3 regions of the Kitasatospora sp. NPDC059648 genome follow, and region 3 is predicted to be linked to each of the others. Evidence: riboswitches for the same ligand, from Rfam matches in the RefSeq annotation. Region 3 holds a riboswitch; each other region holds the start of a gene.

Region 1 (2,252 bases), on a different contig from region 3:
CATTTCGTTCCCCGCTCTGCTTCACGGACCGGACGGTGTTCGAGCACCAGTCCACCGGGATTCCGCCATCCCGGCCACCGGGTTGGCCCGTCCGGGGGACGGGCCAGCGGGCCGGCGGAGGTCAGACCGGGAGGGCGGGGTCGTGGGTGCTGAGGAGGTGCCAGAAGCGGGGCGTGAGGGGCTGGGTGGGGGTGCGGGGCTGGGTGGTGGTGCCCCAGTGGGAGGGGACGTGGTGTTCCCCGTGGAGGACCGGCAGGACGGCGGCGAGGTCGGCCTCCGGGACGGGCACCAGGCGGGCGAGCGGGCCCAGGTGGGGCTGCCAGCGGCCCGCCACGCACTGGCGCAGGAGGCGGTCGAGGGCCTCGCCGCGCCCGGTGGCCTCGACCAGCTCGGTCAGCCGCATGCCCAGCACCTGGGCGAGGGCGTGGGTCTGCTCCGGGTCGCCGTCCCAGTGACCGGTCAGTTCGGCCTGCCGGTAGGCGGGCAGCGACACTCCGGCCCGCTCGGCGACGGTCTCCTGGGGGAGCTCCCGCGCGAGGCGGTGGTCGCGCAGGCTCAGCGGGCGGCCGTCCATCAGCTGGGCGGCCGGGCACCAGAGGGCCCTGGCCAGCGCGATGAACTCGGCCTCGCCGGGGCGCAGCTCGCCGTTCTCCCAGGCGAGCACGTGGCCGGGCAGCAGCCGTACGCCGTGCGCGGCCATGCCCTCGGCGACCTGCTCGGGGGTCAGCCCGAGGCCGGCCCGGTGGGCGCGGGCGGCCTCGGGGGAGAAGGGGACGGGGGAAGGGGCGGCAGTGGTGGGGGACTTTCTGCGGCGCATGGCACCGAACCGTAGGTGCGGCCCCCGGCCCGTCCCAGCCGCCGAACGCACGAAGCGGAGCTGACGGGCCCTCCCCCGCGCTGGGCGATCGCACAGGTCCGGTACCGGTGCCGGGTGTGACCGACCCCTCCTTGACCTCGGTTGACTCCCGGTTCGGCCGCGTGATGGGATCCTGGGGCCAAACGGAGGCATGGAGAGGAAGCCGGTGCGAGTCCGGCGCGGTCCCGCCACTGTCACCGGGGAGCACGCTCGGAATCCCTCCTCGCCCGCCATCGCGCAGGAGGGGCCCACCACGGCGGGCCGTCAGGAGCCGCTGGAGGGCCCGGGGTGCGTCCGACCCGGAAGCCAGGAGACTCTCGCCCCCGGTACGTCGATCCAGGGCGCGGACCCTGAGTGAGGACACCCACGCGATGCAGGCTGCCCCGCCCCGTCGGACGCCGAGTTGCCCGCTGCCGAGCTGCCCGCCGCTGTGCGCCCGCTGACCCGGGCCGCCGCCTTCGCGCTGGGGGCCGTCGCGGGGTACGCCGCGGACGCCCGTTTCGCCGACCCGCGCCGCGGCCACCCCGTCGCCCTGTTCGGCAGCGCCGCGGCCCGCCTGGAGCGGCGCGCGTGGCGCGACGACCGTACCGCCGGAGCCGGGTACACGGCGCTGTGCGTGGGCGCGGTCGCGGCCGGTGCGCTGGCGCTGGACCGTACGGTCGGGCGCCGTCCGCTGGGCCGGGCCGCGCTGGCGGCCGCCGCGACCTGGACGGTGCTCGGCGGCACCTCGCTGACCCGGGAGGCGCGCACCATCGGCCGCTCGCTGGCCGCGGGCGACCTGACGGCCGCCCGGGAGCGGCTGCCGCACCTGTGCGGGCGGGACCCGAGCACGCTGGACGGGCAGCAGATCGCCCGGGCGGTGGTCGAGTCGGTGGCCGAGAACACCGCCGACGCCGTGGTGAACGCGCTGACCTGGGGCGCCCTGGCGGGCACGCCCGGGCTGCTGGCCTTCCGTGCCGTCAACACCCTGGACGCCATGGTCGGCCACCGCTCGCCCCGCTACGCCCGCTTCGGCTGGGCCTCGGCCCGGCTGGACGACGTCGCGGGCTGGCCGGGCGCCCGGCTGACCGCACTGCTGACGGTGGCCGCCGCTCCCGAGCCGCGGACCGCCTGGCGGGTCTGGCGCCGGGACGGCTCCGCGCACCCGAGCCCGAACGCGGGCCAGGCCGAGTCGGCCTTCGCGGGCGCGGTGGGCGTACGGCTGGGCGGGACGCTCCGGTACGGCGAACGGGTGGAGCACCGGCCGGTGCTGGGCGAGGAGTTGCGGCCGGTGACGGTGGACGACATCGAGCGGGCCTGCACGCTGTCGCGGCGGGTGGGCGCGCTGGCGCTGGGTACGACGGTCGCGGGGCACGTCCTGTTGCGTGCTCTTCGTGGGAGGGGCGAAGCATGAGTG
Region 2 (2,252 bases), on a different contig from region 3:
TCCCAGCAGGGCTGGTCGAGCGAGACCACGGTCCGGTTCCAGGTCGCGCCGTTCACCGTCACCTGCATCGCGGAGAACAGCGCCCCCGCGTCCTGCGGCGCCGGGTCGGTGGCGGCCTCCCAGATCGGCTTCGACGGGTCGTCCGGCTGACCGCCCGGGCCCGAGCTCGCGCTCGACGGGCCGGGGGCCGGCTTGCTGGAGGTGGACGAGGTGACGACCGGGCCGGTCTTCTTGGGATCGTCCTTGCCGAGCAGCAGCACACCGCCCGCGACACCGCCGCCCACCAGGACGACGGCGGCCACGATGCCGATGACCTTCATCCGGCGCTTGCGCTTGCCGGCGGCCTCGTTGCGGTCCGCCAGCGCCTGCCAGTCCGGCTCGACGCGCTGCGGCGGCACGGCCTGCTGGGGCGGCTGCTGCTGCCACTGCGGCTGAGGGGCCATCGGCTGACCCGGCTGCGGCTGCGCGACGGGCTGGGGCGCCGGCGGGACGGGCTGGGGCTGGGGCACCGGCGGGACGGGCTGCGGAAGCGGCTGCGCGGACGGCGCCACCGGCCCGTACGAGGCCGGCGGCGGTCCGAAGCCACCGCTCGGCGGCGGCACCGGACCTGGCACCGCCGGCTGCTGATTCTGTGCGCCCCCCGGCCCGGCGGGAGGCGTTCCCTGCGGCCCGTGCCCAGGTACGCCGGTTCCGTCGCTCATGCGCCCAGATCGTAGGGCATCCACCTGACCGTCGATCCGCCCGGTGACCATTCCGTATCGAAACCAGGACGACCGGCGCGCGGATCCGGCCCGTCCGACGCGCCGGCCCGGCTCTCCCGGGGCCCGGTTCCGGCCCGCCCCAGGCGCGGATCCCGACTCCGGACGGACACGAACCACCCCTGCCCCGGCACCGCCGGTCATCGCGCCGACACACCGCGCCGCACTACATGTGGTGTCGCATCACCGAGACACCACTACATGTATGCTCATCCTGCTGTCGATGCAGGGGAACCCGGTGGGAGTCCGGGACTGCCCCGCAGCGGTGTGCGGGCGGCTCCAGCAGCTGTGCCCGCGAGTCCGAGTACCTGCCGACAGCGTGCGCCACGGCCCTCCCGCAGAGGCCGCGCCGGCACTCAGCACCACCCCTCCGGGCCTCGCGGGCGGGCCGGGGAGACACCTCGCGCGGCGCTTCCTCGCGTCCGCGCCGTGCTCCCCTGCCCAGATCGGCCCGGGTGACCCCGATCACGCCGCCGATCGCCGCCAGGAGAGAGCGCCTTGACCACCGCTGCCTCAGCCACCCTGCCCGCCCAGGGCTCCGGTACCGCCTTCACCGACCCGACGGTCTCCGACCCCGGGGGCGCGCTGCTGCGGCTGCTCACCGACCGCAGCGCCGACCTCACCGAGGTCGACCCCGGCCATGTCGCCGCCGCCGCGCTGCGCGGCCGCCACGCCGGCTCGGACTTCGCCGAGCTGCGCGGGCTGGCCGTGGACGCCGCCGCGTCGATGATCGCCGAGGACCCCCAGTACTCGAAGCTCGCGGCCCGCCTGCTCGCCCTGGAGATCGTCGACGAGGCGAACAGCCAGGGCTCGGTCTCCTTCTCCGCCTCGATCGCCGTCGGCCACGCCGAGGGCCTGATCGGCGACACCACCGCGGCCTTCGTCGCCAAGCACGCCGCCGCCCTCGACGCCCTGGTCGACGCCCAGGGCGACGACCGCTTCGAGTACTTCGGCCTGCGCACCGTGCAGTCCCGCTACCTGCTGCGCCACCCGATCACCCGCAAGGTCATCGAGACCCCGCAGCACTTCCTGCTCCGCGTCGCCTGCGGCCTGGCGGTCGGCGACTCCGAGCAGTCGGTGCGCGAGGTGGCCGAGCTGTACGGCCTGATGAGCCGCCTGGAGTACCTGACCTCCTCGCCGACGCTCTTCAACTCCGGCACCCGGCACCCGCAGATGTCCAGCTGCTACCTGCTCGACTCGCCGCTGGACAACCTGGACTCGATCTACAACCGCTACGCGCAGATCGCCCGCCTCTCCAAGCACGCCGGCGGCATCGGCCTGTCGTACTCGCGCATCCGCTCGCGCGGCAGCCTGATCCGCGGCACCAACGGCAAGTCCAACGGCATCGTCCCGTTCCTGCGCACCCTCGACTCCTCGGTCGCCGCCGTCAACCAGGGCGGCCGCCGCAAGGGCGCGGCCTGCGTCTACCTGGAGACCTGGCACGCGGACATCGAGGAGTTCCTGGAGCTGCGCGACAACACCGGTGAGGAGGCT
Region 3 (2,252 bases):
CTTCGAGGAGGGCGCCTGGGTGCACATCCACCTCGGCCTCTACGGCGGCTTCGGCTTCGGCGCCGGCCCCGCCCCCGAGCCCGTCGGCCTGGTCCGGCTGCGGCTGGCCAACGACGACGGCTACGCCGACCTGCGCGGCCCCAACACCTGCGCCCTGGTCACCGACGCCGAGAAGGCCGCCGTCGCCGCGCGCCTCGGCCCCGACCCGCTGCGCGCCGACGCCGACCCGGAGGCCGCCTGGCGCCGGATATCCGGCAGCCGGACCACGGTCGCCGCGCTGCTGATGGACCAGAAGGTGCTGGCCGGGGTGGGCAACGTCTACCGCGCCGAGGTGCTGTTCCGCCACCACGTCAACCCGCACCGGGCCGGCCGTGACCTGACCCGCGCCGAGTGGGACGCGATCTGGGCCGACCTGGTCGCCCTGATGCGGGAGGGCGTCGCCGCCGGCCGGATCGACACCGTCCGTCCCGAGCACACCCCCGAGGCGATGGGCCGCCCGCCCCGGGTGGACGACCACGGCGGCGAGGTGTACGTCTACCGCCGCGCCGCGATGCCCTGCCTGGTGTGCGGCACCGAGGTGCGGACGGAGGAGCACGCGGCGCGCAACCTGTTCTGGTGTCCCACCTGCCAGGCGGCCTGAGGCGGAGTCAGCCCCGGCGGCCGGCCCACGCCGTGGACAGGGCCCGGGCTGGTCGCAGGGAGCGGACGGGTGGACGGTCCCGGTCAGCCCGCGGCCGCGGTCGGCTCCTCGTGCTCGGCGGCGGCGCACTCGTCGAGGAGGGGGCGCATGCCGTCGTCCACGAGCCGGTAGCGCACCACGCGTCCGTCCTTGTCGCCGGTGACCACTCCCGCGGTGCGGAGCAGGCGCAGGGCCTGGGAGACGGCGGGGTCGCGCATGCCGGTGGCCACGGCCAGGTCGCTGACGGCGAGCGGGCCGGCCCGGTGGAGGGCGAGCAGCAGGGCGAGCCGGCCGGGGTCGGCGAGCAGGGAGAACCGCTCGGCCCAGGAGCGGACGTGCCCGGTGTCACCGATGGCGGCGATGGCTTCGCAGACCCGGTGCCCGTCGATGGTGCGGTGGCCCGCGCGGTCGGCCGGTACGAGATGCATGCGGACATTCTGGCAGCTCACGACCTGTGATCCTGGACACCTGCACAGGTGCGCAACCTTGCGAGGGTGAGGTCCTGCCCCTACGGTGTTCCCCGCCGTGGTGCTCGGGAATACCGGTGACGGACCATCAACAGGTCCCAGTCCGGAGCGGCCCTCGCCACTGTGATCGGGGGAGAGTTGTCCGGACCCACGTGCCACTGGGCGCCTCGTGCGCCTGGGAAGGCGGGCCCGGAAGCCCCGTAAGCCAGGAGACCGGCCACGGCATCTCACGAAGTCTTTCCACGAGGTGCTGGAGCGTGATCCGAAGATGACCCTGCCCGAAACCGCCACTCCCGCCGAGGCGGCCCCCTCCGTCCTCCCCGCCTTCCGGTGGAAGCGCGAGGACACCATCCGTACCGCCGGGTTGATGGGGGTGATCCTGGCCATGCACGTGGTGGCGTTCGGGACGCTCGTCTTCCTGGTCGCCCCGCACAACTACGCCGTCGGCACCCAGGTCTTCGGGGTCGGCCTCGGCATCACGGCGTACACCCTGGGCATGCGGCACGCCTTCGACGCCGACCACATCGCGGTGATCGACAACACCACCCGCAAGCTGATGGCGGACGGCAAGCGGCCGGTCTCGGTCGGCTTCTGGTTCGCGCTCGGCCACTCCTCGATGGTGGTCCTGATGGCCGCCCTGGTGGCGGGCGGGGCCCAGCTGGCGAACACCCTGATGGACGACGACTCGACCACCCACAAGTGGCTCGGGCTGGTCGGCACCACGGCCTCCGGCGCCTTCCTCTACCTGATCGGCGCGCTCAACCTGGCGGCGCTGCTCGGGATCCTCAAGGTGTTCCGCTCGATGCGCGCCGGGAGGTACGACGAGGCGGAGCTGGAGCAGCACCTCGACTCGCGCGGCTTCATGGCCCGGATCCTGAACCGGGCGACCCGCTCGATCACCCGGCCCGGGCAGATGTTCCCGGTCGGCATGGTGCTGGGCCTGGGCTTCGACACCGCGACGGAGGTGACGCTGATGGTGATGGCCGGTTCGGGCGCGGCGGCCGGGCTGCCCTGGTACGGGATCGTCTGCCTGCCGCTGCTGTTCGCGGCTGGGATGAGCCTGTTCGACACCCTGGACGGGACGTTCATGAACTTCGCGTACCAGT

What was found. A riboswitch is a leader RNA that binds a small molecule or an ion and turns the genes downstream of it on or off. The one in region 3 is predicted to bind cobalamin.
Region 1: linked by a shared signal. The riboswitch ahead of ACFV1W_RS04200 (cobalamin biosynthesis protein) and the one ahead of ACFV1W_RS39550 (HoxN/HupN/NixA family nickel/cobalt transporter) in region 3 are both predicted to bind cobalamin.
Region 2: linked by a shared signal. The riboswitch ahead of ACFV1W_RS01800 (ribonucleoside-diphosphate reductase subunit alpha) and the one ahead of ACFV1W_RS39550 (HoxN/HupN/NixA family nickel/cobalt transporter) in region 3 are both predicted to bind cobalamin.

What each region holds. Positions count from the first base shown of each region.
Region 1 covers NZ_JBHWDU010000004.1:66,407-68,658, forward strand. Annotated here, with positions in the region: gene ACFV1W_RS04190 (alpha/beta hydrolase family protein) at 1-3, opposite strand, end outside; gene ACFV1W_RS04195 (helix-turn-helix domain-containing protein) at 122-817, opposite strand; cobalamin riboswitch at 1,012-1,173, shown strand; gene ACFV1W_RS04200 (cobalamin biosynthesis protein) at 1,260-2,249, shown strand.
Region 2 covers NZ_JBHWDU010000002.1:44,694-46,945, forward strand. Annotated here, with positions in the region: gene ACFV1W_RS01795 (hypothetical protein) at 1-443, opposite strand, end outside; cobalamin riboswitch at 947-1,089, shown strand; gene ACFV1W_RS01800 (ribonucleoside-diphosphate reductase subunit alpha) at 1,281-2,252, shown strand, end outside.
Region 3 covers NZ_JBHWDU010000165.1:4,309-6,560, reverse strand. Annotated here, with positions in the region: gene ACFV1W_RS39560 (Fpg/Nei family DNA glycosylase) at 1-640, shown strand, start outside; gene ACFV1W_RS39555 (ArsR/SmtB family transcription factor) at 724-1,107, opposite strand; cobalamin riboswitch at 1,189-1,383, shown strand; gene ACFV1W_RS39550 (HoxN/HupN/NixA family nickel/cobalt transporter) at 1,415-2,252, shown strand, end outside.